One region of the Halomonas sp. NyZ770 genome, then DNA from elsewhere that is predicted to be linked to it. Evidence: riboswitches for the same ligand, from Rfam matches in the RefSeq annotation. Region 1 holds a riboswitch; each other region holds the start of a gene.

Region 1 (9,753 bases):
AGCATCGGTTTGCTGGGCTATCTCACCGCGCAACGTTTGGGCAGCCCTTTCGAGACGCTGATGGAAGAAGCGCTGTTCATACCGCTCGGGCTCGAACACATCCATTTTCAAGTGCCCGACGCGCAACGGGCACATTATGCCTATGGCTACTCGAAGGAGGATGAGCCCATTCGGGTGAATCCAGGCGTGCTGGATGCCCAGGCCTACGGGCTGAAAGCCAATGCCGCCGACGTGCTGACCTTTCTGGAAGCGAACATGCGAGACCCGGCCAATGCCAGCGGCACGACGGAACGGCTGGATGACGCCTTGGCAACGACACGCACAGGCTACTTCGACGTTGGCCCCATGACCCAGGGCCTGGGCTGGGCTGGGAGCACTATCACTACCCGGTGACCCTGGAGACACTGCTGGAAGGCAATTCGCTCGAGATGATTTTGGCGACCAACCCGGCACATCGCCTCACGCCACCGCAAGCCCCTCGGCAAGCGGCCTACTACAACAAGACGGGCTCAACCAATGGCTTCGGCGGCTATGTGGTCTTCGTGCCCAGCGAGCAGATCGCCATGGTGATGCTGGCAAACCGCAACTACCCCAATCAGGCGCGTATCGAGACGGCTCACCATATTCTCAGTGCACTGACCGACTCCCCGTAATGAAAAACCGCCGCTTTCGAGCGGCGGTTTGTTTGCAAATGACGAGGTCAAGCATGAGGGAAGATTGCGTTTTGCAGCGCTGATAAAGGAGACTAGCCCCTCTCCCTGCTCATCTCACTCATTGCAAAGAGCCAAGCCCATGCGCCTGAACGCCGATTTTAGCCACTTTGCCTGTATGACGCCGGAGCAGTATCACTGGGTCGCGTCGCCCAGTGCAGGCGTGGAACGTATGATGCTGGACCGGATTGGCGAGGAAGTCGCCCGCGCCACCAGCCTGGTACGTTACGCGCCGCACAGCCAGTTCAGCCACCATACCCATGGCGGCGGTGAAGAGATTCTGGTGCTGGAGGGCGTGTTTGCCGACGAACATGGCCGCTACCCTGCGGGCAGCTACCTGCGCAATCCCATTGGCACTGGCCATACGCCCCATATTGGCGAAGAGGGTGCGCTGATTCTGGTGAAACTGCATCAATTCGATGACAACGACCTGCTGCAGCTGGCCATTCCTGCCCACCGCCTGCCCTGGCAGCCCGACCGGCGGCCAGGCATCGGCTACAAGATGCTGCACACCTACGCGCAGGAGCGGGTCAGCCTGGAACGTTGGGAGCATGAGGTGACCATCGACTACCCTGCGCTACCGGGCGGGCTGGAACTGCTGGTACTGGAAGGCTCGCTCTACGAGGCGGGCAACGAATACCCGCAGGGCAGCTGGTGCCGCTTCCCACCTGGGGCCACCCCATCGCTGCGGGCCGGTGAACACGGCGTCATGATGTACATGAAACGCGGGCACCTGACGGATGCGGTGTGCCAGGCTAACGCGCCAGCCCAATGAACGGCAGCAGGGTCAGCAGCGCGATCAGAATCACGGCGACCATCACCAGCGCGATCTGAATCGGCTGCTCCCGTAAACGCCGCCCCCAGGTCGGCGCTTCGTTGCGGGCCAGCGCTTCCTGGTGGGCCTTTCGCGCGCTGGCCTGGCGTTCGACCTGGTACTGCGCCAGCAGCGCCTCGGCGTCATCTCGCTGGTCCGGGTTGCGCAGCCAGATGGCATCGACCCCCAGGCGGAAAAACCCCGCCTGGGTTTCATACACGTCGAAGCCGTGTTCATCCAGCAGTTGGCGCACTTCCATGGCCTCTTCATCGGTCACGTGGCGCAACCGGAACAGCAGATGTGCCATGTTAGCCGCCCAATGCCGCCATGCGATCCGCCTGAATCACTTCGATCCAGTAGCCGTCCGCGTCCTTGACGAAAATGACGTCTTTCATCTTGCCCTGGTCGGCACGCTTCACGAAGGTGACATCGTGCTCGTCGAACCAGGCCTGGGCGGCCTCCAGGTCCGGCACGCTGAAGCAGATGTGGCCAAACCCCTGGGGCTCGGCATTGCCGTCGTGGTAGGCAAAGTCCTGCTCGGTTTCGGTGCCCCAGTTGTGGGTCAGTTCCAGCAGACCCTTCTGGCTGAAGGTCCAGGCAGTGCGAGCGTTCTGGTCCTCCGGCACCTGGTCGTCGGCTTCCACGTTGGCCAGAAAATAGAGCGAGAACTGCATCTCTTCGAAATCCAGCCGCCGCAGCACCTGCATGCCAAACACGCGGGAATAGAACGCCAGCGCGCGCTCCGGGTCCTTGACCCGCAGCATGGTGTGATTCAACCGAAACCCTTGGGTCTGGGGAGCCGCAGGGGCAACACCGGGATGCTGTTCACCTGAAAACGACATGACTTTCTCCTGTTGCTGCGTGATGTATCTGGCAATTGGTACCCAAGTAGGCACTTTGGTACGTAAATACTTTGACGAAGCCCATACCATGTACAAGGCTTTAGGCTGCTGCTAACGCGAACCCCATCGAATCCGCCGTTACCGCCCCTTGGATCATGTATGAGGGCGGCGCTGCGATAATTCTAGCCCCTGCCTGAGGAGGCCGCATGTCACGTGATCTCAATGTACTGGGTGAGCCGCTCACCCCCTGCTGTCACTCGCCCAAGACGGGGTTTTATCGTGATGGCTTTTGCCGGGTCGGCACCGACGATGTGGGCATTCATTCGGTATGTGCCATGGTCACCGAGGAGTTCCTGGCGTTTTCCCGCGCGCAGGGCAATGACCTGGTCACCCCGCGCCCCGAGTACGGCTTTCCTGGCCTGCGGCCCGGTGATCGCTGGTGCCTGTGTGCCCACCGTTGGGCAGAAGCCGCAGAGGTCGGTCTGGCCCCGCCGGTGATTCTGTCAGGCACCAATGCACGCACGCTGGACATCATTCCGCTGATCAAACTGCAACAACACGCCCTGGATGCAGTGCACTAGGCCTGCCAGCGCGCGGAGCGCTTCCCCAGGCATTGGTCGCAGTGGATTTTCTATGCAGCTCTTCTACACTACTATCTCTATAGCTGTACATTCAGCGTATCGTTAGCCTGGGAGTGTGTCATGACCGACATTGAAATGACGCTAGATGATCGCCTGACGTTGAAGCAGTTGGCCAACGCGCTACAGAACGGCTTTTCCCCCATCGTGGAGGTCGTCTCGATGGATGGCATCTACAAGGTCCGCTTTCATCATGCCCACGGCGTCTCGGACCTGAGCAATGCACAGGGGCAAGTCAGCACGTTTCTGGGCACCGGCGAAATCCGCGACACCCTCGGGCAACTTGGGCTGACCCACGGCGTATTGACCTGTTCCGACCAGTGTGGCGACGAGATGATCGGCGTCTCGGGCAGCGCCATGACGCCCGATGAAATGCTGACCTACGGCACGCGCATCGCGTTTCGCTGATCTTTCCGCGCCATTGGCTTTACACATCCCGCCTGGCCGAGGATAGTACGCCTACGACAGGGGCGCCGCGACGCGGCTGAGAAGCACCCTTTGAACCTGAACCGGATAGCACCGGCGTAGGGAGTCGTGGTGCTTCCATTCACCACCTCCCTGCCGGGAGGAAGTCATGACCCTACCCAGCCCACGCGAGACGCTGCTCGCGCTGCGTGACCAGACCCCGCTGGTTCACTGCATCACCAACTACGTTGCCATGAACAGTACCGCCAACCTGCTGTTGGCCGCCGGGGCCTCCCCCGCCATGCTGCATGCCCAGGAAGAAGTGGCGGAATTTACCGCCATCGCGGGCGCGCTCTCGATCAACATCGGTACGCTCTCTACCCCTTGGGCCGAGGCCATGCAGCTGGCCGCCCAATCAGCCCAGGCCCACGCGGTGCCCTGGGTGCTGGACCCGGTTGCCGTGGGTGCCACGCGGCTGCGCCAGCAAACCTGCCTGTCCCTGCTGGCTTACCAGCCCAGTGTGATTCGTGCCAATGCTTCGGAAATCATGGCGCTGAGCGGCCTTGCCCACCAAGGCCGGGGCGTGGATGCCACGGTCAGCACCGACGATGCCACCCAAGCGGCCATCACCCTGGCGCGCCGGTATCATTGTGTCGTCGCCATGACCGGGGCCACCGATATCGTCACCGATGGCCAGTCGCTGTATCGTTTGACCGGCGGCCACCCGCTGATGCCACGAGTAACCACCCTGGGCTGCGGGCTCAGCGCGCTGGTCGCCGGCTTCGTGGCGGCCAACCGTCACGCCCCGCTGGCCGCCACGCTCGGCGCCCTGACCTATTTCAATCTGGCAGGCAGTCGCGCCGGGCAGCAGGCCGAAGGGCCGGGCAGTTTCTATGTGGCGCTGCTGGATACCCTGTACTCGCTCACGGCAGATGACCTGCCTGCACTACCTCACTCGGAGACCCTACATGTCGGTTGATCTTACGCTCTACCTGGTCACGGATGCTCAGCTATGCGCCTCCACGGGCCTGGAACGTACCGTGGAAGCCGCCGTGGCAGGAGGCGTCACGCTGGTCCAGCTACGTGACAAGCAGGCCAGCGACGAGGCTATGATTGCCCAGGCCAAGCGTCTCAAGGAAGTGCTGGCAGGTAGCGGAGTGCCGCTGATCATCAATGACCGGCTGAGCGTGGCGCACGCCAGCGGTGCCGACGGCTTGCACGTTGGCCAGAGCGATACGGACGTGATGCAGGCCCGCCAGGTACTGGGCGAGCAGGCGATCATCGGGCTCTCCATCAATACCCTGGAGCAGTTGCAGCGTGCCCCCGTGGCGCTGCTGGATTACGTGGGGCTGGGGCCTGTGTTTGCCACCGGGAGCAAGCAGGACCACGCGCAGCCCATCGGTTTTACCGGGCTGGCCCAGCTGGCCAGTGCCTGCCCGCTGCCCAGCGTGGCCATCGGCGGTTTGAAAGCCGAGCACGCCGCCCAAGTGAAAGCCGCCGGTGCCCACGGGCTCGCGGTGATCTCGGCCATTTGCGGCCATCCTGACCCACGCCAGGCGGCCCAGGCGTTCTTCAGGTCATGACCCAGTTCGACCAACTGACAGCCTTCGTCAAGGTGGCCGAGTTGGGCAGTTACACGCGGGCGGCGGAGGCCCTGGACCTGTCGCGCACCTTGCTATCGCGCCGGGTCATGGCGCTCGAGGAATCGCTGGGCGCGCGGCTGATACAGCGCACCACCCGGCGGCTGCACCTGACGGAAGCAGGCGAGCGCTATCTGGCCCGCGCACAGGCGATCCTGCTGGCTCTGGAGGAGGCTGCCAATGAAGTGGGTAGCGGCCTTCAAAGCGTGAGCGGACGACTGCGCATCAACGGGCCCATGAGCTTTGGCACTCGCTACCTGGCTCCCGAGGTGGCTCGCTTCATGCGGGATCATCCCCACCTGGAGGTGCGCCTGGACCTCAATGACCGCCGTGTAGACCTGCTCGAAGAGGGATACGACCTGGCCATTCGCATTGGCAGCCTGCCGGATTCCAGCCTGGTGGCCAAGCGCCTGGCACGCTGCCAGATGGTGTTCTGCGCCTCTCCTGACTACCTGGCACAGCACGGCACTCCCACCCGCCTGGAGGCGCTGGCCGACCATCGTTGCCTACGCTATCGCAGCGGCCAGAACAGCGGCGACTGGCGCGTGGGGCAGCAGTGGTTGAGTGTCGACGGACCGCTGGAGAGCAATAACGGCGATATGCTGACCCATGCCGCGGAAGCCGGGCTAGGCATCGCCCATCAGCCCAGCTTCCTGGTGACCGAAAGCATCGCCCAGGGCCGCCTGGTGCCGCTATTGCAGGAGATACCTCCCACGTACCTGGACATCCACGCGCTCTATCCTGCCCGGCAGTTTTTGCCTGCCAAAGTGGCACGCCTGATCGACCAGTTGACGGTTGCCTGGGGCGACCCACCCGCCTGGGAGAAGGCGCTGGGATTGTCGCGCCCAGCGCAACAGTGAAGTGCCAAAAGCAGGGATTATCCAGACAGGCAGTCGTCGTAAAGTGGCGTCATCGCATCCAGAGGGGATGCCGACGACCACGAGAGAACACCATGACGACGACACTGACGACTCAAGCATCACACCTGCATGCCACTGCCCTGCTGCGCATCAGCCTGGGTATCATGACCCTGGCCCACGGGCTGTTGAAAGTATTCGTGTTCACCCTGCCTGGAACGGTCGGCTATTTTGAGTCGCTGGGCCTGCCAGGCTTTCTGGCCTACCTGACCATTGCGGCGGAAGTCGGCGGAGGCCTGGCCCTGCTGCTGGGTATCTATACGCGCTGGGTCAGCCTGGCCCTGGTACCGGTTTTGCTGGGAGCCGCCTGGGTACATATCGGTAACGGCTGGCTCTTTTCCAACCCGGGCGGCGGCTGGGAATTCCCGGTATTCTGGGCCATTGCACTGGTCGTGCAAGCCGGCCTTGGCAGCGGCAGCCTGGTCGTTGCACGCCGCTTCGCGTGAGCCACTGGCCTGCTGACGTGCCTACGCTGGCAGGTCGCACATCGAGGTGCCTTATGTTACCTAGCCTGTTTATCTCTCACGGCTCGCCCATGCTGGCGCTGACCCCCACGCCCGCTCACCAGTTCCTGCGTGAGCTGGGCCAGACGCTTCGCCCCAAGGCCATCGTCGTGGTCTCTGCCCACTGGGAAACGCCGGAGCTGCTCATCAGCCAGAGCGCTCACCCCGAGACCCTCCACGATTTTGGCGGTTTTCCGGCGGCGTTGTTCGCCGTGCAGTACCCGGCACCGGGGGACCCAGCCCTGGCCGCAACGCTGGGCAACACGCTCGGTGCCAGACTCGTGGAGCGCGGCATGGACCACGGCGTTTGGGTGCCACTTTCCCTGATGTACCCCGAAGCCAGGCTACCGGTCGTGTCGCTGTCGCTTCCCAGCCGGTGGAGCAACGCGGCGCTGATGGAGCTGGGCCAGCGGCTTGCCCACCTGCGCAGCGAAGGTATTCTGGTCGTGGGCTCCGGCAGCCTGACCCATAACCTGCATGCGCTACTGCCCCAGGGCAGCCAGGCACCAGGCTGGGTGGATGCCTTTGCCGATTGGGCACACACTCAACTGGAAAAAGACGCGCGGGAGGCGCTGCTGACATGGCAAACGGCTCCCCATGCCCAGCGCAACCATCCCACGCCAGAGCACTTCCAACCGTTACTGGTCGCCATGGGAGCCGGGGGTCAGGGCCAGCGGCTGCACCATAGCGTCGAGCACGGCGTGCTGGCGATGGATGTCTACGCGTTCAACTGACGGCCACGCCCAGATGACTGGCCTGGGCGGGAGTGTGGGCGGGAGTGTGGGAGGGAGCGGTAGGAAGATCCCGCATCAGCAGGGCAAACTCCCACTGCTCCGGGGCGATGGGCGCGCCAGGTAGCGCTATGCGGACACGATGCCCTGAGCCGGGTGCGGCAGCCTGATACTCACCGCGCCCGTTTTCCATCTGCTTCAGCACGAAACGACGATTGCCGCCGGGCAGCATCAGCTCCATGGCATCGCCCACCTCGAAGCGGTTCTTGACCTCGACGTCCAGCAGGCTGCCCGTGGCATCGACACCGATGATGTCGCCCACGAACTGCTGGTGCACGCCAACGGAGTGGCCGCGCTCGTAGTTCTGAAACTCATCGTGCACATGGCGGCGGTAAAAGCCCTCGGTATAGCCTCGGTTGGCCAGGTTTTCCAACTGATCCATCAAGCCCATGTCGAAGGGGCGGCCTGCCACGGCATCGTCAATGGCCTGACGATACACCTGCGCAGTACGCGCCACGTAGTAGTGGGACTTGGTACGTCCTTCGATCTTCAGTGACGCCACACCCAGGCGCGCCAAGCGTGCCACGTGCTGCACGGCGCGCAGGTCCTTGGAGTTGAACAGGTAAGTGCCGTGCTCGTCTTCGTAGATGGGCATCCGCTTGCCCGGCCGGGAGACATCTTCGATCAACGCGGCCCGCTCGGTGTCCGCCGCCACGGGTATCAGGTCGCCGGTAGCATCCTGAGTGGCATCCAGCGTCTTGTATTGCCAGCGGCAGGCGTTGGTGCAGGTGCCCTGGTTCGGGTCACGGCGATTGACGTACCCCGAGAGCAGGCAGCGCCCTGAATATGCGATGCACAGCGCGCCGTGAACGAACGTCTCGATCTCGATATCCGGGCATTCGGTGCGGATCTCGGCCACCTCTTCCAGCGACAGCTCCCGAGAAAGAATGATGCGCTGAATCCCCTGCCGCTGCCAGAACTTGACCGCGGCCCAGTTCACCACGTTGGCCTGCACCGACAGGTGGATGACTTGTTCCGGCCAGCGCTCACGGATCATCATGATCAGCCCGGGGTCGGACATGATCAGAGCGTCCGGCCCAGCCTCGATCACCGGCTCCATATCCCGCAGATAGGTCGTGAGCTTGCTGTTGTGCGCAGCGATGTTGGAGGCCACGTAGAACTGCTTGCCTCTGGCATGGGCATACTCGATGCCCCGGTGCAGCGTCGCCACCTTGAAGTCGTTATTGCGCACCCGTAGCGAGTAGCGCGGCTGCCCGGCGTAGACCGCATCGGCACCGTAGGCAAACGCGTAACGCATGTTGTGAAACGTGCCCGCAGGCGAGAGAAGTTCGGGAGCTTGCATAACCGTCACCGTTGTTTGAACGGGCGGCATTATAGCCAGCGCACCTTTCCGGTTGCGGCCCGTCGGCCGGTTTGCTGACCTGGATCAATTCCCGGTGCATGTCAGGCCGTGGGGCGACGTTTCAGGGTGGTGCGACGGTCGTGATAGGCAATGGCCAGGCCGCTGCACATGATCAGCGCGCTGCCTGCCCAGACCCAGACGTCCGGCAGTTCTCCCCAGAACCACCACCCCAGCAGCACGGCCCACAGCATGGCGGTGTAATCGAAGGGCGCCGCAATGGCGGCGGGCGCATGGCGAAAGGCCAGGGTGATGAACGCCGTGGCCCCCACCCCCAGCACCCCGGAGGCGGCAAAGCCCAGCCAGTGCCAGGGATGGGGCGTTTGCCATACCCAGGGCAGGCTGAGGCCCGTCAGTACCAGCGGCACGGCCGTCATGTAGAACACCATGGCCCACAGGTGCTCGTTGGCGCCATAGCGCCGCGCGGTGACCATCATCAGCGCGTAGAACACCGCCGCTCCCAGCACCACCATGGCCCCCAGTTGAAAGGCATCACCACCTGGCCGCACCACTATCAGCACCCCGACAAAGCCCAGCAGCGAAGCGGCCAGCACTGGCGGGTCGATACGCTCACCCAGTAACGGCACCGACAGCAGCGTCACGAACAGCGGGGCCACAAAGGCAATCGCCGTGGCTTCCGCCAGCGGCAGCAGGGTCAACCCCCAGACGAAGCACACCATGGTGGCGGTATAAATGAGCCCGCGCAGCAGGTGCACGCCCGGGCGGCGCGTACGCAGCTTGCGCAGCCCACCACCAAAATGGGCCAGCAGGGCGATCAGCGGTAGCGACACCAGCGCTCTGAAAAAAATGATTTGCAGCGGCGAGTGCACCTCACCCAACCATTTCGATACCGCGTCTCCCAGGGCCAGAAACAGTACGCCTGCACACATGCAGAGAATGCCTTTCAGGGAAGATGTCATGGCGTTCCTCCTGTGGTCGCATAAAACAAAACGCCCCGCCAATGCTGCACTGGCGGGGCGTTGGCGTGCCGGGTGGCGTCAAAGGCTGGCGTTCACCACCATGCAGTCCATGCCCTGGGCCTGCAATGACTGACAGGCCTGACGGGCACGTGCTTCATCCAGGGCCACGACACGTGCTCGGAACACCGTCGAACGCCCCTCCAGGGTATCGAT
Region 2 (9,753 bases), 1.3 Mb from region 1:
GGGCGCCTGTATCCTGCCCGCATAGCTATGTTGTTAGCCTGCTAATTATTTTGTTAGACTAAAGTATTCCTTCTGATGCTTTCCTTGGGGCTTCCCGAGGGGCAGTGTGTGAGTACGCCAATGACTCCTGATCAACGTTTCAGCCGCTGGGTACGTATTGCGCTGGCGGTGTTTGCGGTGCTGTTCGTCTATTTTCTGGTAGCTGACAGCTTCATGCCGATGACCCCAGAGGCACGGGTAATGCGGCCGGTGACCCAGATAGCCCCGGAGCTGGGGGCGCCCGTGCAGGCGGTACTGGTGAACGACCACCAGCGGGTAGCCGCAGGGGACGTGTTGTTCCGGCTGGAGCCAGCACCGTTCGAGCTGGCCCGGCAGCAGGCCTTGCTGAACCGTGAGCAGGCCGAGCAGGAGAACGCGCGACTGCGGGCAGAGCTGGCGGCGGCCAGGGCATCGCTGGTGTCTGCTCAGGCAACTCTGGAGGAGCGCAGCGGTGAACGTCGCCGGGCCGAGGCGCTGCTGGGGCGGCAGGGCATCTCCCGCCAGCAGTACGACCAGCAGGTGGCCGCCGAGCATACCGCCCAGGCGGCCGTGACTTCCGCCCGCGCACAAATCGATAGCCTGGAGGTGCAGCTGGGGGAGGAGGGCGAGGCCAATCTTCGCCTGCGCCAGGCCAACAATGCGCTGGCCCGCGCCGAGCTGGACCTGGAAAGAACCCAGGTACGCGCCCGCGAGGCGGGCGTGGTGGCCAATCTGCAGCTTCAGCCGGGGGATTATGTGCCAGCGGGGCAGCCGGTGATTGCGCTGGTGGCCGACCGAGCAGAGATCGTCGCGGACTTTCGTGAAAAGAGCCTGCGCCATGTGAACGTGGGCGACGAGGCTCAGGTCGTGTTCGATGCCTTGCCAGGGCACATTGCCAAGGGCCGCGTTACCGCCCTGGAGGCGGGCGTACGCGAAGGGCAGCTGGCAGCCGACGGTCAGTTGACCAGCATTCCTACCTCCGACCGCTGGGTAAGAGATGCCCAGCGCATGCGCCTGCACATTGCGCTGGACGATCCTTTGAGCACCCACCTGGCCTCACTACCCCCCAGCGGAGCACGGGCAACGGTGCAGCTATGGCCGGGCCAGCATGCCCTGGCGGCGCCCTTCGCTTGGCTGCAGGCGCACCTGGTGAGCTGGCTGCACTATGTCTACTGACATATTTACTAACACGGTTTACTGACATGCCTACGTCTATGGTTCGGTTTAGCAGGCGGCTCACTCACCGATTCAAACAGGGTTTCCGTCATCCGCCCAAGGCGCGGCCCGCGAGCCGCCTGGACCAGAACGGCCTGCGCCAGTGCGTGCGCGTGGCGGGGGGCGGGCTGCTGGGGTTCGTGGTCAGCCAGCTGATGGGCTGGAACTACGGGGTGTTTTTCACCGTATTCCCGATGTTCCTGCTGGGCATGGTGCCTGTATTGAATGCTGGCATCATCCGTCAGTTTCTGGCCAATGGCAGTCTCAACGCGCTGGAAGTCAGTGTGGTGGTGGGGCTGTTGAAGCACATGCCGGTGGTGATGACGCTGGTAGTGCTGGGGCTGTTTCTGCTGCGCTTCTCCTTGATGGCCAGAGGGCCGCTGTTTCTGTTCGGTGCCAACGGCGTCTTGACGCTGAGCATACTACTGCACTTTGCCAGCTACCCCAGCGTAGACCTGGGCGATTTGCTGGCCAGCAACCTGATGGCCAGCGTGCTGGCCGTGTTCATCGCCATGCTGATGCATACCCTGTTCCCCGATACCGAGCCCCGCCAGCCGCCGCCCAGGGCAGCCAAGCCGCTTGCCCAGGTGCGCCATGAAACCCTGCTGGGCGGGATCACGGCCACGCTCTCGTTCGTGGTGTTCCAGGTGTTCGACCTGCAGGGTTCATTATCGGCGCAAATGGCCACCATCCTGATTCTGTTCACGCTGGGGTATCAGGGCGCTCGGGTGTCGGCGGCCAAGCGCGCCGTGGGCACCTTGCTGGGATGCAACCTGGCGCTGGCCATGCAGCTCGTTCTCTATACCCAAAGCCACCACTTCCTGCTGGTGATACTGCTCTATTGGCTGGGGCTGATGCTGTTCGCCCGCGAGCATATTCTGGAAGGCGGCGGCTCTGGCATCGGGTTTGGCGGCTTGACCACGCTGGGCATTCTGTTCGGGCAGTCGCTGGGGCCTCAGCAGGACCTGGTGTATAGCGCGCTGTACCGCTTCTCTTCCATGAGCGTGGCGCTGGTGGCAACGCTGGTAGTGATGGCGTGCGTGCAACGAGTGCTGAACCGCTTTGAGGCCACTCGGCTTGCTTGAAGGCCGCTTGAACAGGCACCAGGCCTTTGCAAAAAAGAAAATGGGCAACTTTGGCAATACCCGCTACGCTGATAACAGGCCGCACGGTCAGGTAGACCCGCAGTACAGCGGCCGCTTCCCTACTAACGGATTAGAGGTGTTCGTCATGGCAGGTACTTCAGATAAAGCAAAAGGCACGGCCAACAAGGCAGCAGGCAAAGTGAAAGAGGCGGCTGGCAAGGCGACGGGTAGCACCAAAACCGAAGCCAAAGGCAAAGCGCAGCAGGCCAAGGGCGAACTGCAAAAAGGCAAGGGAGAAGCCAAGGACAAGCTCAAGAAGTAATACGACAGCCACCGAGTATGTATTCGTTGCCGGATGGCTAGCCCCAAGGCCAACCGTTCAGGTTATCGATCCGGCGGCCAATACTCTTTCAAAAACAACACCGGAGCCCTTGGGCTCCGGTGTTGTTTTGTGCGAGCCGTCAAAGGGGCCAGCAGGCTTAGGCTTTGTACGAAAACTGCCTACGCTCGCCCATACGGCGTTAAAAATCGGCTCAAAGTACTCATTTACACCTTGTAAACTCCGTCTTTTCGCCGATTTTTGCCTTGTCTGGCCATCGCTCGCCGACCTTTCGTACAAAGCCTAGTGCCCGTGAGAGACGCCGGTGCCGCCCACCGCCACGATATTGAACGGTTTGCCTTCAAGGGCCATCTCATCGACCTTTTCGAAGGTTTCCGCACTGACGAAGTGCAGCGTTTCGGTAGCGGGGTCGGTGACCACGATATGCTCACCCGCCACGGCAATGCGTGGGCGCGGGTCGTTCCAGTGGCCATCCATGGAGTAGGGCTCGGTCAGGCGCAGCGACTGGGTCAGCTCGCCGTTCAGCACATCCAGTTGATGCAGCTGGCCATCTTCGGTGAACACATAGGCGTAGCGGGCGCGAATCGGGTCCACCGCAAAGTGCACGCGACGGGTAGGCAGTTGCACCAGCTGGAAGCCTACTTCACCTTCGGTGGGGTCGACCAGCAGCACGCGGTCTGGCCCGTAGTTACCCAGGAAGTACTGTAGCCCGGTGCCGCCCAGCAGAGTGGAAGCACTGCCTTCCGGCAGGGAGCTAGGGTAGGGCAGGTGGGTGATCTGGGGCGTGCCGTCTTCCGTGGCGATCAGCAGCAGGCCGGTGTGGCAAGCCAACGCATAGAGGCTGCCAGAGCCCGCCGAACCGTGCAGCCCAGGGCAGGCCACTTCGTCGCCGACCAGGTTGCCGTCGCTATCCAGCACCTTGGCACCGACCGGGCGTTGAGACGCATCTTCCGGGTTGACCACCGTCACTACCGCATGCTGGTGGAAAGGCACGGCCACCCCGTGGTGCGCCGCCTCCACCGGCACCGTACGGACCTCGGGGGACTCTGCCAACAGGCTGCTTTCGGTGAACAGGCGGGCTTCGTCTTCACCATCGAACCACTGGGCAATGTAGCCCTGGCGCTCGACGAAGTGGGCGGGGCGCTCTCCTTCCAGAACCGTGCTCAGCAGCGCCGGGGCGGCCACCTCGATATCGGCGTGGTCGCCGTGGTCATGGAAAGCGATGCCGGTATTGATCACCGACACCGTGTTTGCTGCCCCTTGCACGGCAAATACCGCCTCGCCGCTACGGGTGCGATGCAGCGCCGCCGGGCCTTCCAGCTCGAAGGTGTCCAGCAGCGACTTCTCCGTGGCGTCGATGACGTGGACCACGGCATCCTGCTGGTCGGCGACCACCAGCCGCCAGGCCGTGACGTTTTCATCGTCGCCATGGCTGTGGCTATGGCTATGGGAGTGGTCGTGGGCCTGCACGGCGGCACTGCCTACCGCGAAAGCGAGCGCGGTCAACGCTTTGCCTACAAACATCGGGGTCATCGTTTCTCTCTCCTTGAGCCCAGAAGGGGCGTGGTTAATCACCTGGGTGGCTACTGCAGCGCCGTCACCAGGGTGTAGACGTTATGGCGCATCATGTCGAGGTAGCTGGCCGCCGGGCCATCGTCCCGCGACAGCGCGTCCGAGTAGAGGGTGCCGCTGAGCGACAGGCCGGCCTCCTGAGCGATTTGCTCGACCAGCCGAGGGTTGGAAATGTTTTCGGCAAATACCGCCACGGCGCTCTGCTGCTCGATGGCATCGATCAGCTGCGCCACATGGGCGGCCGTGGCTTCGGACTCGGTGGAGACCCCGTGTGGGGCCAGAAAGCGCACACCGTAGGCCTCTTCGAAGTAGCGAAAGGCATGGTGTGCCACCACCACGGTACGCCGGGATTCGGGAATCCTGGCGATGCGCTCATGGATTTCCTGCTCCAGCGCTTCCAGGTCCTGTTCGTAGCGCTGCTGGTTGGTGCGGTAGGCGTCACAGCCTTCCGGATCCGCCTCGCAGAAGGCGTCGGCAATGCGCACGACATACGCTCTGGCATTGGGCACCGACTGCCACGCGTGTGGGTCGTAGGGCGCTTCATGGAACACCGCCCGGTCGCCATAAAAGTGGTAGTGCCCGCCCATGGGGTCTTCGAGATGCACCGCGTGCTCCGAGACGGTGACCACGCTGGCTTCGGTACCGCTGGCCTCGATCAGGCGGGTAAGAAAGCCCTCGAACATCAGGCCATTGATGAGCACCACGTCTGCCTGCGCCACCTGGCGAACGTCGGCGGGGGTGGGCTCGTAAACGTGGGCGTCGTCGTTGGCGCCCACGATGCTGGTCAGCGCGATGCGTTCACCACCGACCTGGCGGGCCAGGTCTTCGATGATCGAGAACGAGGCCACCACGTTCAGGGCGGGCTCATCGGCCATGGCGTTCAGGCTACCCAGCGCCATCATGCCCGCCGCCAGCAGAGAAGGTACGCGTTTCAACAGACCCACGGTGAGGCTCCTTGATTGAGTATATATGTTATAACATAACAATAAAGGGGCCGAACATCAAAGAAGCCGAACATCAAAGGGGCCGAACATCCAGTGGGTTGCTCCCCCCGCCCGCAGGCGGGGGGAGAGCGGTCACACCTCCTGGTACAGCTCGCTGCCTTCCCGGCGGAATTTCTCCGCCTGCTCCTGCATGCCGCGCTTCACCGCCTCGGCGTCGCTTTCGCTGGCATTTTCCGGGGTGCGGTCGCGGTAGGTGTCGCGCACTTCCTGGCTGATCTTCATCGAGCAGAACTTCGGCCCGCACATGGAGCAGAAGTGGGCCACCTTGGCGGAATCCTTCGGCAGGGTTTCATCGTGGAATTCTCGAGCGGTATCCGGGTCCAGGCCCAGGTTGAACTGGTCTTCCCAGCGGAACTCGAAGCGCGCCTTGGAAAGGGCGTTATCGCGCCGCTGCGACGCCGGGTGGCCCTTGGCCAAATCCGCCGCGTGGGCAGCAATCTTGTAGGTGATGATGCCGGTTTTCACGTCATCCTTGTTGGGCAGGCCCAGGTGCTCTTTCGGCGTCACGTAGCAGAGCATGGCGCAACCAAACCATCCAATCATCGCCGCCCCAATGCCAGAGGTAATGTGGTCGTAGCCGGGGGCGATATCCGTCACCAGCGGGCCGAGGGTATAGAAGGGCGCTTCGTCGCAGTACTCCAGCTGCTTGTCCATGTTCTCTTTCACCAGGTGCATGGGCACGTGGCCGGGGCCTTCGATCATCACCTGTACGTCGTGCTTCCAGGCAATTTTGGTCAGTTCACCCAGTGTTTCAAGTTCAGCGAACTGCGCTTCATCGTTGGCATCGGCAATGGAGCCGGGGCGCAGGCCGTCGCCCAGCGAAAACGCCACATCGTACTGCTTGCAGATCTCGCAGATCTCCTCGAAGTGGGTGTACAAGAAGCTCTCCTGATGGTGATACAGGCACCACTTCGCCATGATGGAACCGCCACGGCTGACGATGCCGGTGACGCGGTTGGCGGTGAGCGGCACGTAGCGCAGCAGCACCCCCGCGTGAATGGTGAAGTAATCCACCCCCTGTTCCGCCTGCTCGATCAGCGTATCGCGGAAGATCTCCCAGGTGAGGTTTTCGGCAATGCCGTTGACCTTCTCCAGCGCCTGATAGATGGGCACCGTGCCAATCGGCACCGGCGAGTTGCGGATGATCCACTCGCGGGTTTCATGGATGTTCTGGCCGGTGGAGAGGTCCATGATGGTATCCGCACCCCAGCGGATGCCCCAGGTCATCTTGTCCACTTCCTCTTCGATGGAAGAGGTAACCGCCGAGTTGCCCAGGTTACCGTTGATCTTCACCAGGAAGTTGCGGCCAATGATCATCGGCTCGCTTTCCGGGTGGTTGATGTTGTTGGGAATGATCGCCCGGCCACGGGCCACCTCATCGCGCACGAACTCCGGCGTGATCTCCTTGGGCAAGCTGGCGCCGAAGCTCTGGCCCGCATGCTGATGGCCCAGAATGCGCTCTACCTCTGCCGTACCCAACGCCTGGCGGCGCTGGTTTTCCCGCAGGGCGATAAACTCCATTTCCGGCGTGATGATGCCTTGGCGGGCGTAGTGCAGCTGGGTCACGTTCTTGCCCGCTTTCGCCCGGCGCGGGGTGCGGGTCAAATCAAAGCGCAGCTGGGCAAGGGTGGGGTCGTTGGCGCGGCGATTACCGTATTCCGAAGTCGGGCCATCCAGAAACTCGGTGTCGTTGCGCTCTTCGATCCAGGCCCGGCGCAGCTCCGGCAGGCCCTGGCGCAAATCGATGCGGGCGTTGGGGTCGGTGTAGGGGCCGGAGGTGTCGTACACCAGCAGCGGCGGGTTCTGTTCATCCACGCCGCTGGTTTTGGTGGGCGAGAGGGTGATTTCCCGAAACGGCACGCGAATATCCGGCCGTGAGCCTTCCACGTACACCTTGCGAGAGCCGGGCAGTGGGGCCACTGCGGCGGCATCGACCTGGGCGGTTTCGGCTAAAAAGTGCGCGGTTTTGCTTTTGACGGTCTTAGTCATGACGGTTGCTCTGTGTTGTAGGAGGTTATTCAGAAAGGTCTAAGCCCATCTGCCAGAAGTCGATTTCCAGGCGGGTGGCATCGCGGAAGATCTTGCTCAGCTCAGCAAAACGGGCAGGGGTGACATCCGCCAGGCGGGTATCGAGCCACGCAAGCTCTGCCTGCATGGCGGCCTGGAACTCCTCGCCTTCGTACATGGCGATCCAGGCATCGAAGGGGTTTTGCGCGCCGCGCAGCGTAGAGGGTTGCGCGTTTAGCCAGTTGGCGATTTCGCCGTAGCCGACGAGGCACGGGGCCAGCGCCACGTGCAGATCGAGCAGGTCGCCGCGATTGCCGGTATCCAACACATAGCGGGTGTAGGCCAGCGTGGCGCGGGCTTCGGGGAGTTCGGCAAGCTCCTGCTCGCTGATGCCCCACTCTTGGCAAAAGCCCACGTGCAGGCCCAGCTCCACATCCACGATGGCTTTCAGGCCCTCGTGGGCCTGGCGCAAATCCGCCAGGGTGGGGCTTTTGTAAGCGGCCAGCGCGTAGGCGCGGGCGAAGTGGATCAAGAACAGGTAATCCTGCTTCAGGTAGTGGCGAAACGACGACTCAGGCAGCGTGGCGTTGCCCAATTGGCGCACGAAATCGTGCTCGATGTAAGCGCGCCAATCGGCTTGGCAAGCGGTAGTGAGATCGGTAAAGCGGTAGCCCATATTAGATGCCTCCGGTGGTACAGCGAACCGGCGCACGGGCGAAGGGAGAGTGAGTTGGGGCAAGGAATCAGGTGAACACGGCGCACCCCAACCACCGCTTGATTCCTACGCCGGTACTAGCCGGATCAGGTTCAACGGGCCCCGCCGTGACGACTTGCTGTAGCAGCCAGCCGTATAGCGATCTCAGCCGGTTCCACCGGCACCCCGTCAAGCAGTATTCAGCGCAGTGTAGGAGGCGAGTGGGGGAGATGCAAGGGGGCGTTAACTTGATCGACCACAGGCTTCATGGAAGCATAATTGCCCTTCACTAACCCAATAGGCTTCTGACACCTGCAAATCCATTGCCTAGCAGCCTGTCGGTCTTTCCGTTGCACCGTGAGATACTGACCACCGTCATCGCCGAGCTGAGAAGATCGCCATGAGCCGCTTCATCCCTGTGGATCGCCAGACCGATTACCTGCTGCCGCCTTCGGTAGACGAGTGGTTGCCCGATGGTCACCTGGCGCGGTTCGTTGTCGATGTTGTCGAACAACTGGACCTCTCGACGTTGACCCGGCGTTACATGGGGCGGGGTTCCAAGGCACATCACCCGGCGGTGCTACTGAGCCTGCTGATCTACGGCTACGCCACCGGGGTGGTCTCCAGCCGCAAGATCGAGCGTGCCACCTATGACTCGGTGGCGTTCCGCTACCTGGCCGCCAATACCCATCCCGACCATGACACGCTGGCCACCTTTCGCCGCCGCTTTCTGCCGGAACTGGAACAGTTGTTCGTACAGGTGCTGCTGCTGGCCCGCGAGATGAAGCTGCTCAAGCTTGGCACCATCGCCCTGGACGGCACCAAGCTCAAGGCCAACGCCAGCAAGCACAAGGCGTTGTCGTATGGCCATGCCAAGAAGCTGGAGGCACAGTTCAGGGCAGAGGTGAAAGCGCTGACCGAGCGGGCCGAGTCGGCGGACAAGGAGGACGCGGCCGACGGCATGGATATCCCCGCCGAGATTGCCCGCCGTGAAGCCCGCCTGGCGGCCATCGCTGAGGCGAAGGCCAAGATCGAGGCGCGCGCCGAGGAGCGGGACGCCACCGAGCAAGCCGCCTATCAGGAAAAGGTGGCGCGGCGGGAGGCGCAGCGCAAGGCCGGCAAGAAGCCCCGTGGGCGTGACCCCGAACCGCCCACTGGTGGCCCGCGTGACAAGGATCAGATCAATTTCACCGACCCGCAGTCGCGCATCATGCCGGTCACCGGCAAGGGGTTTGATCAGTGCTACAACGCCCAAGCCGCGGTTGATACCGAGAGTCTGCTGGTGACCCATGTCCACGTCACGCAGGCGACCAATGACAAGCAGCAAGTCATGCCGCTACTGACGGCCTGGCAAGGTTACCCGGAAACGCTGGGAAAACCTGACCACCTGCTGGGTGATACCGGCTACTTCAGTGCCAGCAATATCCAGGCCTGCCATGACCATGGTATCGAACCGCTGTTGGCGATGAAGCGAGACGTCCATCACCTTCCGGTCTTTGAACGTTTCGCCGCGGATCCGCCTGCCCCGGAGAGCGAGGACCCCGTCGAACAGATGGCACACCGCTTGAAGACGCAGGCGGGCCGAGCGCTCTACGCATTGCGCAAACATACCGTGGAGCCGGTCTTCGGGATCATCAAACACGTGATGGGGTTCCGGCAGTTCTCGCTACGCGGACTGGATAAGGTCAGCGGCGAGTGGCGATTGGCCACCATGGCGTGGAATATCAAGCGGATGCACCGGTTGACGGCGGGCTGAGGGCTCGCCGCGCCCAACCGGCCAGCAGGCAAGGCGTCAGAACCGCCTTGCAGAAGCTGAGG
Region 3 (9,753 bases), 820 kb from region 1:
GCCCATCGACGCCCTCGCCCACCGCCACGATGTGCCCCACCACATCGGCCCCCTGGATACGCGGAAAGCTCAAGGTGGGGGCACCGCCCATGGCGAACGAGGTGACCTCCTCCTTGCCCTTGGTGGGATAGAGCCCTTCGCGTGCCTTGCGGTCGGTGTTGTTTTTCGCTGTCGCCGTGACGCGCACCAGCACCTGACCGGCCCCAGGCTGAGGCGTAGGTACGTCCTGCCGATAATGCAACATGTCCACATCGCCATGACCGGTCAGCAGCATGGCCGACATGCTGGAGGGGATAGCAGTGGTGGAAATGGAAGTGGTGGAAATGGAAGTCTCGGAATCATTGGCAGCGCTGGTGACACGTGAGGTTCTGCGGTCCGTATTGGCCATGGGCTGGCTCCTGATCGGTGCATATACCACGACAATAACAAACGCCCGGTCAGGTTCAAGACATCCAGCCGCAACGGCGGCCAACAATACCGGGTGATCGTTTCCCTACCGCTTGCGCCGTTTTCCCCCTGGGGCGTCAACTTTTCGCCAATGGTGGCCAACTTCGAAAAGGGTCAAGCTCATCGTTCATGGGCGCCTCCCAGACTCTGCCAAGGAACGGTATGCTTCATTTCAGCTCTGCCTATCACCGCCGCCTGACCTGGACCTATTTTGGTCTATTCATCTCCATTGGCATGACCGGCGGGCTGCTGGGGCCTGCCCTGCCCCACCTGGCAAGTGCCAGCGGCTCTTCCATGAGTCAGATTGCCGTACTGTTCACGGCTCGGGCCATGGGCAACATGAGCGGAGCCCTGGTCACCGGACTGCTGATGGACCGCTTCAATGGGCATCGTGTGCTGCTGATCATGGGCATACTCACCGTGGCCGGATTGGCGCTGGCGCCCTTGAGCCCGCTTCTCGTGTTGCTGGCACTGCTGTTCATGCTGCTGGGGTTTTCTGAAGTGTCGCTGAACGCCGGGGGCAATACGCTGCTGCTGTGGCTGCACCGAGACGCCGCAGGCCCCAATGTGAGCGCACTGCACTTCTGCTTCAGCGTTGGCAATATGCTGACCCCGCTGGTGATGGTGGCAGCGCTGTCGCTGACTGGCCAGTTTCACTGGACCTTCTGGGTAGTGGGACTTTGCGTCGCGGGCATGCTGTGGCCACTATCACGCTTTGCCAGCCCCACCATGCCTGGGGCGACCTGCGGGGTGAGCGAAACGCCCGCCCCACGCAAGCATCGCGACCCTCTTCTGCTGGGGATTTTTCTGCTGCTGTTTGCACTCTACGTGGGCATCGAGGTGACGTTTGCCGGCTGGGTGACGGCGTATGGCGCGCTATCGGGGCTGCCCGGCGAGCAGGCCACCCTGCTGGCAACGCTGTTCTGGCTGGCCCTCTCGGCGGGACGCTTGCTGGCCATTCCTCTGCTGCGCTGGTGTGCGCCTTGGCAGATACTGGGTGCGTGCCTGACGATGGGGCTCGCCGCGGCCAGCGGCTGGCATGCAGGTGTGCTTTCGCTTGCCGCAGGGGCATTGCTGTTTGGCCTCTCTGCCTCGGCTTTTTTCCCCACGCTGTTTGCGCTATGCAACCACAGCATGGTGATGCGGGGCCGCACCACCGGGGCCATCTTTACGGCAGCGGGCTGCGGAGCGCTGATCATTCCCTCGCTGACGGGCCCACTGCTGGACACCGCCGGGCCCGGCGCTTTCCCCGTGCTGCTGGCCTCGCTATGGCTGTCGATCGGTCTTGCGCTGTGCCTGTTGACACTGCGACTGCGTACTCTTGCTCGCTCTGCTGCCGACTTTTGACACCGTATGGCCGAGCACAGCCCGTTTTCGGACGGTGCCTAGAACCAGGCTTTACGTTTGAACAACCAGATCAGCAGTACGCCAATGGTCACCATGACGCCCCAAACGAAGAAGTAGCCATACTGGTAGCCAAGTTCGGGCATGTAGTCGAAGTTCATGCCGTAAATACCGGCAATAAAGGTCAGCGGCACGAAAATGGCGGTAATGACGGTCAATACCCGCATGGTGATGTTCAACTGATGCGACGAAATCGAGATGTAGCCATCCACCAGATCACCACAGATGTCGTAATACATCTGGGTCAAGGAGTGCAGGCGCTCGAAGCGCTCCTCCACATCGGTGATGGCATGCAGCGTCTCGCTCTCACCCCGGGGGAGGTGCGCGTAGTCGTAAGCCGTCAGCTCCTGAGTGATTCCCTTGTGGTAACTGAACACTCGCCGCATCTTGACCAGCCGAGAGCGGTACGCGGTAATCCGACGCATCAGCACGTCATTGCCGTTTTCCAGCAGCTCGTCTTCCAGGTCACTCAGTTCGGTCTCGAACTCCAGCAGGCTGTCGATATAAAAGCCCGCCGAGGTATACATGACGCGCAAGGCAACCTGCTCGGGAGAACGCGACAGCAGCCGCGCGCCCTGGTCGTTGAGTAACCGTTCGATACTCAGCGCCAAGCCAGGATGCAGCGTGACCAGAAAGCGCTCGCCAACGAAAAAGCACAGCTGCTGAGGCACGAAGTTGAGCTGAGCATCGAAGGAGGAAATGCCTCGGTAGATGATCAGCGTATGATTCTCGAACTCTTCGATCTTGGGTGGATGACGCACCTTGTGGGCATCCTGAATCGCCATGGGATGGCAGGAAAATCCCTCGAGCACCTCGCGCTCGCTGGCTTCACTTTCGCCCTGCATATCGACCCAGATATGCGCGCCCTCCTGGCGTTTCCAGACATCGATCAGCGAGAGGTCACCTTCGCGCACTTCTCCCTCTGGTGTGGTCATCAGACATCGAATCATGTGCTTTCCTTGAATTAACTGGCGTCGGGTGAAGGCAGTGCAGGGCTTGCCAAGCGCGTTTGCGCCTTGCCAGCTCGCTTGGCTTCGTACATCGCCACATCGGCTCGCTTCAACAACTCTTGCGGGGTTTCTTCTGCCCCGGGGACATACTCTGCAATACCGATACTGGTGCTGACCTTGAGCACGGTATCGCCTATGGACAGGGGGATTTCAATGAGCTGGATCAACTTCTGCGCCAGCGGTGCGATGGCATCGTGCTCTATATTCTCCAGCACCAGGACGAACTCGTCGCCTGCCCAACGGGCCACGAAGTCCGTTTCACGCACGGCGGTTTTGAGGCGATTGGCGATGTCTCGCAATAGCTCATCGCCCATGGCATGGCCGTGCAGGTCATTGATTCGCTTGAACCCATCCAGGTCGAGAAACAGCACCGCCAGCGGTACGAGACTGCGTCGAGCCCGCGCCATGGCCTCAGGCAAGCGTTCGTCGAGGGCTCGGCGGTTGGGCAACTCGGTCAAGACATCTTGCCTGGCCTCCTGGTCACGCAGGCGTGCCAACTGCTGGCGCTCGGTGATGTCGTGTATGAACAGGCTGCGTCGCCAACGCCCATTGAGTTCGTAGCGCTGATGGCGAATCTCTACCGGCAAGCGCCCACCATCTCGACGCCGGGCGTTCCATTCGATGGGTGAAGGATCGTCCTGCCCGGGCACGCCTGCAGGAAACATCAGGTCGGTAATGGGGCGGGCCAACGCCTCCTTGCGCGACCAGCCGAACATAGCCTGTGCGGCGCGATTCCAGTCCAGCACCCGGCCACGGTCGTCGATGCTCAGGTAGGCGTCGTAGGCCGACTCGATGACCAGATTGAGCTCGCGGGTACGCCGCTCTATCTGCTGTTCCAGGCTGTTGTGCAGCGCGGTGAGGTCACGTTTGAAACTGGCATTACGCTTCTCCTCCCGTATCAAGCGCTCGCGCAAATGAATTTCACCGGACACCACATCGGCCAGGTCTTGCAACGCAGTGAACTCCTGGGGGCTCAGTTCGCGAGGGCGCGAATCCATGGCACACAGGGAGCCCAATACCAGACCTTGGGTGGTTTTCAGAGGGATTCCGGCATAAAAGCGTATGCCGTCGGGTTTGATGACATAAGGGTTGCTGGCGAAGCGCGGATCCTGAAGCGCATCGTTGACGACCAGCGGCGCTTCCGCCAGCACGGTATAGGCACAGAACGCCACGTCGCGCGGCGTTTCCGAAAGTTCCAGCCCAACCTGAGACTTGAACCACTGGCGGTCGGTATCCACCAGCGTGACGGTAGATTGAGGGACCCCCAGCAGGACCGTCACCAACCGAGTGACTCGGTCGAATACAGGTTCATTGGGGGTGTCCAGCAACGCCAGCTCTTGCAAGGCGGCAATACGCAGCGCTTCATTCGATGGCAACAGGTGGCTCATGGTCGTTACACCTAATGTCGTTAACACCCCCTGAACATCATAACGTGAAACTTGTGAGCCTGCCTAACGCCTTGATTTTTTTGTCACCGCTTACCCACAGGGGTACTCCAGGCCACGATGACGCTGACCAGACTAGAGAGCAGCAGCGCTCCCAGGAAGGGTCCGAGGGTGGGAATACTGCCAGGAAACGTGGCAGCCATGATGCCCGCCATCAAGGAGCCTTGACCCAGCCAGCCCGGCAATACCGCCCCCACCAGGCCCGCTACGCCACCACTGATGGCCGCCAGTGGCGTCATGCGCTGCCACAGGCCCAGCAGCACTGGCACCACGATGGCCGCACACAGCAAATCGGCAATCAGAAACAGTCTCAGCACCGACAGCCCCTGCAAGGCGATGAGAATCACCGGTACCATCAGCAGTACCGTGATCCAGCGTGCCTTGTTCAAGGCATGTGGCTGCTCTCCCGTTGCCCACAGCGACGCAATGCCGTTTTGCAGCGTATCCACGCTGGAGGTCACCAGCGTCACGGCCAGCACCAGTGCCGGTAGCGTGATCCAGACAGGAGCCTCTGCCAACAGGGCAAAAAAGGGCATCGGCGGCTCGCCGAGGTTCACACCGCTCAGCGCTGCCATCATGCCGACTCCACCGATGACCATGACCACGGCCACCGTCATGCCGCCTCCCAGCCATGCCCCACGGCCAAGACTGGCGCTATCCTGAGCCGCCCACAGCCGCTGCCAATAGCCCTGATGGAACAGGTTGGCTGCGGTCACGGCAATGACCAGTGTCAATGCCACGCTCAGCGAAGTTCCCATGGGCAAGGCCGGCAACGCCGCGTCACTGGGCATGGCAGGCAAGCGCCATAACGTTACGCCCGCCACGGCACATAGCAGGATCAACAGTAGCCAAGCCTGCCAGCGGTCGGTGGCCAAACTGGCTCGCAGGCCACCCAGAACAGTATAGACGAGGGTCGTCAGCGCTACGCCAATGATGACCCAGGCAGGTGGAACATCTGACAGTAGCGCGGTAATGGCACCGATGGCCGTCAGTTCAGCCGCCAGGAAACACCCCATGTACGCCACGGAGGCCAGCGTGACACAGTGGCGGACCCCTTTGCCGTAACACACCTCGGCGAACTCGGCGATACTGCGCCCGCCAGGCAGCGCCCGACGTATTCTGGGCCCGTAGAGCCCCAGCACCAGAAAGGGCAGCGCCGACCCCAAGGCATAGCCCAACAGAGCCACCGGCCCCACGAACGCGCCGATTTCAGGAGGCGCGAAGAGAATCCAGGCCCCCATCCCCGACGCCAGAAAAGAGAGCCCCAGGGTGGTTGCCGTCTGTGAGTTGCGCGCCGTGACATAGTCATCCAGCGAGCCTCCCCCAAAACGTGCCCGAAGGCCTAAAAAAGCAAAGCAGCACAGCGCTGCGCCCAGCACAGCAGACGTCAGGTACGGCATGTCGCGCTTCCTCCGCCGGTATTAACCGGGTCAGGTTCCAGGGTCTGCGTGACGCGCATTCTCAGCCCGCAATGGGCTCCCCTGGCGACAGTGAATGAATGAAGGCGGTATCTTCACTGAAAGGGGAACCCTGGTAAAGCGTTACAATGCGTCCTGAACCATGGCCTAGGCTGGTTTCGGCACGCGCCCCATGAGATAGAACTCTGGATTAGGAGGGGTTCCCGCCAGGGTGACCAAACGATTCGACATGCCAAAAAAGGCGGCGATGGCACCGATGTCCCAGCAGTCTTCCAGGGTAAAGTCCACTTCCGCCAACCGGGTTTGCCACTGCGGCGTCAACTCCCCCAGCTCGATGGCGCTGTGCAGCGCAAAATCGAGCATGCGCAGGTGGCGCTCGCTCAGCCCCGCTGTGCGGTGGTTGATGGCCACGTTGTCGGCCAGCAGAGGGTCTTTGCTGTAGATGCGTACCAGCGCGCCATGCGCCACGACGCAGTATAGGCAGCGATTGCGAGCGCTGGTGGCGACCACGATCATTTCCTTTTCTGCCTTGGTCAAGGTGTCGGATTCCCGCTCCATCAATGCATCGTGGTAGGCAAAGAAAGCGCGAAATTCCGCTGGGCGATGCGCCAGCATGAGAAACACATTGGGCACGAACCCGGCTTTTTCCTGCACCGCCAACATGGCCTTGCGAATGTCGTCAGGCAGGTCGTCCAGGCTCTCGGGGATATTAAATCGGCTTAATGACGCAGACATGTTTACCTCTTTCTTGTTATGTTGATGACCGTCATCTTCAATACGTCTTTATGGTTAACAAAATGCTAACTCTTTAGGCTTTCATTACACCTTGAGGCTCGCCATACTCTTGCTGAGCATATCTCACAAGCGCCGTCAGCGTTGAGCCAAGCGGCGTCTGGAACAGGGAAACCACCATGTCTTATTCTGAAGCAAGAGAGCACACGCCAGGGCGTTTGCATGCATTGTTCGCGGACCCCTACCGTGCGTTCGAAAACGATACGGATGAGCGCCAGTTGCATATCCGCATCATGCTTCATACATTGCTGGCTCGCCCTATCGCTCATGGTCAAATCACGTTACGGGTGATTCACGGTTGGGAGAACGGCGGCTTCGAGCCAGAAGACCTGCAACATGCTGATTTCCACCTGAACAGTTTGGCAGATTTCCATGCCGCGGCTGCGCGTTTTGCGGCGGCCAATCGACAGAATGCACCGCTACCTGCCGATGGCAGCGCCATCCTGGCAGCGCCGCTGGCCGACGCCATTGCAGGTGCCGAAGCCGAAGGCCTGACCCTGAACGAGGATATCCGCGAAACGCCTGCTCGCTGGCCAGCGTTCGAAGGGGGGCTGGCGCTTTACACGCTGTTCAAGATGTATCATCGCCTGGTCTATGGCGAAGACGATACTTACCGCTGCTCTCAGTGCGAAACGCCCCACGGCCTGCGCGAAATCCATGAGTTCCATCTCGAAGAGGGCGAATTTGCCCTGCTGGCCCCGCTGAACGATGAGCCAGATGCTCCCTACCTTCTGGTGCTGCATGAAAGCCAACTTGAGCCTATCGAGCAGCTCCTGCGCGACAGCCTGCCGCTGTTCGAGCCCGTTTGAATAACAGAAGTCTTCTTCCATCGGGAAGAAGACTTCTGACGTGTCACCCACTCTTCAAGCGGATTTCTACAGAGCGATCGTGCTATTGATCCCGCTGGAGACGTTCTCGGGCTCGAACCAGCGTGCAGTCACCGTCTTGGTTTGTGTCCAGAACGCGATGGCCTGCTTACCATTGGGGCCCAAATCCCCCAGTTTGGAAGCCCGAGAGCCGGTGAAGCTGAAATAAGCTACCGGCACCGGGATCGGCACGTTGATACCGATCTGACCAACGTCGATATCGGTTTCGAATCGGCGTGCCACCCAGCCCGAGTTGGTAAAAATCGACGTGCCATTGCCGTTCGGATTGGCGTTGATGAAGTCGATGGCGTCGTCCAGCGTCTCGACCCCCACCACGCATAGCACCGGGCCAAATATTTCTTCACGGTAGATGGTCATCTCCGGCGTGACGTTGGCAAACAGCGTCGGCCCCACAAAGTTGCCCTCCGGGTATCCTTCTACCGTATAGCCTCGGCCATCCACCAGCAGCGTTGCCCCCTCTTTTTCACCGGCGGTGATCAAGCGCTCGACACGCTCCTTGGCCTGAGGAGACACCAGCGGCCCCAAATCGGCATCCCGCTGAGTACCGGGGCCCACCTTCATGCTGCGGGCGCCCGCTTCGATATCGCTCAGCCACTCCTGTGCCTTGCCTACCAGCACCACCACCGAATTGGCCATGCAGCGCTGTCCTGCCGCCCCGAAAGCCGACCCCAGAAGGCTGTCGATGGCCTGACTACGGTTGGCATCCGGCATCACCACGCAGTGGTTCTTGGCCCCCATCATGGACTGCATGCGCTTACCGGCAGCCGCCGCACGGCCATACAGCAGCGACCCCACATGGGTAGAGCCAATGAACGACAGCGCCTTGATGTCCTGGTGGTCGGCAATCTGGTTGGCGACCTCGGGCCCGCCATGCACCACGTTGAGCACGCCCGCCGGAATACCCGCCTCATGGGCCAGTTCCACCAGCCGCATGGTCGAGCTGGGGTCCTGCTCGGAAGGCTTCAGAACGAACGTATTGCCCGTGGCAATGGCCAACGGGAACATGAAGCAGGGCAGCATGATGGGGAAGTTGAACGCAGTGATCCCGGCGCCCACGCCCAGCGGCTGATGCATGGTGTACACATCGACCTCATTGGCCGCATTTTCGGCCAGCTCACCCAGTTGCAGAGACGTGATCGAACAGGCGTACTCGACCACTTCCAGGCCGCGGCCAACCTCACCTTCCGCGTCAGGTAGCGTCTTGCCATGCTCTTCGGTGATCAGCGCGGCGAGCTCTGCGGTGTGCTCACGAATCAGGGCCTGAAGCTTCAGCATGATGCGCATGCGTTTGCCCAGTGGCACCTTGCGCCACTCCTTGAACGCGGTTTTGGCACTGGCAATGGCACGCTCTACCTCTTCAGGGGTACAGAACGGCACGCGGGCTACGACCTGCTGAGTCGCCGGATTGACGACGTCCCGCCACTCCTGGCTTTGCGACTCGACCGGCTGACCATCGATATACATGGGAATCTGGCGAACGGACATACAGACGTTCCTCGTGGTTGTGTTTGTTATGGGTTTGAATAAGGAGCCACTAGGGTATATCAGCAAGTTGACGTAAACGTCAATTAGCCACTCGATAACGCTAAATTCACGGCCATGGAGAAATAGCCTTTCCCTACGGGAAGCAGCCTCGCTATGCTGACAAAGCACCTTCCTGACATGACTATTTCTGACCTGACTATCGACGATGCATAACGTGGCTTTCCACAAGGAGGCATCCATGCAAACGTTCAGCTGCCAATGCGGCAACCCGCTGTTCTTCGAAAATACCCACTGCGTGGCCTGTGAGTCGGAAGTCGGCTGGTGCCCGGCCTGCAGCAATATCGTTGCCCTGGCCCCTCTGGAAGGCGGCGGATACCGCTGCACTCACGAAGGCTGCGGCACCCACTTGATGAAGTGCCACAATTACGCGGTAGAGAACGTATGCAACCGCATGGTGATCATGGCCGAAGGCGAAGCCGACACGCTGTGCGACTGCTGTCGCTACAACGATGTGATTCCCGACCTGAATGTAGCGGGTCACCGCGAGCGCTGGGCCGCACTGGAAGCTGCCAAGCGTCGTCTGTTCCACACCCTGGAGATTCTCAAGCTCCCACACGGGACCCAGGGCGATGATATTCGCGTCCCCTTGAGCTTCTCGTTCATGGCCGACGCCCTCCCCGACAAAGGGCTCTGGCGCTCCACCGCGAATCAGGAGAAGGTCTATACCGGCCATGCCAACGGCCATATCACCATCAACGTCAAGGAAGCCGACGACGTCGAGCGTGAGCGACTGCGGGTGGACATGAACGAGTCCCACCGCACCCTGATCGGCCATTTTCGCCATGAGGTAGGGCATTACTACTGG

The links. Region 1 has a riboswitch for thiamine pyrophosphate ahead of thiM (hydroxyethylthiazole kinase). Riboswitches for the same ligand answer to the same signal wherever they lie in the genome.
Region 2: linked by a shared signal. The riboswitch ahead of tenA (thiaminase II) and the one ahead of thiM (hydroxyethylthiazole kinase) in region 1 are both predicted to bind thiamine pyrophosphate.
Region 3: linked by a shared signal. The riboswitch ahead of LG409_RS05010 (sodium:solute symporter) and the one ahead of thiM (hydroxyethylthiazole kinase) in region 1 are both predicted to bind thiamine pyrophosphate.

The regions. Positions count from the first base shown of each region.
Region 1 covers NZ_CP085143.1:227,978-237,730, reverse strand. The annotation lists partial or broken gene ampC (class C beta-lactamase) at 1-653, shown strand, start outside; gene LG409_RS01150 (cupin domain-containing protein) at 793-1,485, shown strand; gene LG409_RS01145 (DUF6164 family protein) at 1,466-1,831, opposite strand; gene gloA (lactoylglutathione lyase) at 1,833-2,366, opposite strand; gene LG409_RS01135 (DUF2237 family protein) at 2,573-2,947, shown strand; gene LG409_RS01130 (hypothetical protein) at 3,068-3,412, shown strand; TPP riboswitch at 3,461-3,552, shown strand; gene thiM (hydroxyethylthiazole kinase) at 3,579-4,388, shown strand; gene thiE (thiamine phosphate synthase) at 4,378-4,992, shown strand; gene LG409_RS01115 (LysR family transcriptional regulator) at 4,989-5,909, shown strand; gene LG409_RS01110 (DoxX family protein) at 6,002-6,412, shown strand; gene LG409_RS01105 (DODA-type extradiol aromatic ring-opening family dioxygenase) at 6,466-7,203, shown strand; gene trhP (prephenate-dependent tRNA uridine(34) hydroxylase TrhP) at 7,196-8,563, opposite strand; gene LG409_RS01095 (DMT family transporter) at 8,665-9,540, opposite strand; gene LG409_RS01090 (D-alanyl-D-alanine carboxypeptidase family protein) at 9,619-9,753, opposite strand, start outside.
Region 2 covers NZ_CP085143.1:2,912,795-2,922,547, reverse strand. The annotation lists gene LG409_RS13575 (HlyD family secretion protein) at 121-1,194, shown strand; gene LG409_RS13570 (DUF2955 domain-containing protein) at 1,221-2,318, shown strand; gene LG409_RS18730 (CsbD family protein) at 2,311-2,640, shown strand; gene aztD (zinc metallochaperone AztD) at 2,941-4,191, opposite strand; gene aztC (zinc ABC transporter substrate-binding protein AztC) at 4,242-5,174, opposite strand; gene thiC (phosphomethylpyrimidine synthase ThiC) at 5,307-7,223, opposite strand; gene tenA (thiaminase II) at 7,249-7,917, opposite strand; TPP riboswitch at 8,003-8,134, opposite strand; gene LG409_RS13540 (IS1182 family transposase) at 8,336-9,691, shown strand.
Region 3 covers NZ_CP085143.1:1,052,962-1,062,714, reverse strand. The annotation lists gene LG409_RS05030 (alcohol dehydrogenase catalytic domain-containing protein) at 1-283, opposite strand, end outside; gene LG409_RS05025 (MFS transporter) at 610-1,794, shown strand; gene LG409_RS05020 (magnesium transporter CorA family protein) at 1,833-2,801, opposite strand; gene LG409_RS05015 (diguanylate cyclase domain-containing protein) at 2,816-4,249, opposite strand; gene LG409_RS05010 (sodium:solute symporter) at 4,333-5,706, opposite strand; TPP riboswitch at 5,696-5,799, opposite strand; gene LG409_RS05005 (peroxidase-related enzyme) at 5,872-6,459, opposite strand; gene LG409_RS05000 (hypothetical protein) at 6,636-7,325, shown strand; gene LG409_RS04995 (CoA-acylating methylmalonate-semialdehyde dehydrogenase) at 7,392-8,888, opposite strand; gene LG409_RS04990 (zinc-binding metallopeptidase family protein) at 9,127-9,753, shown strand, end outside.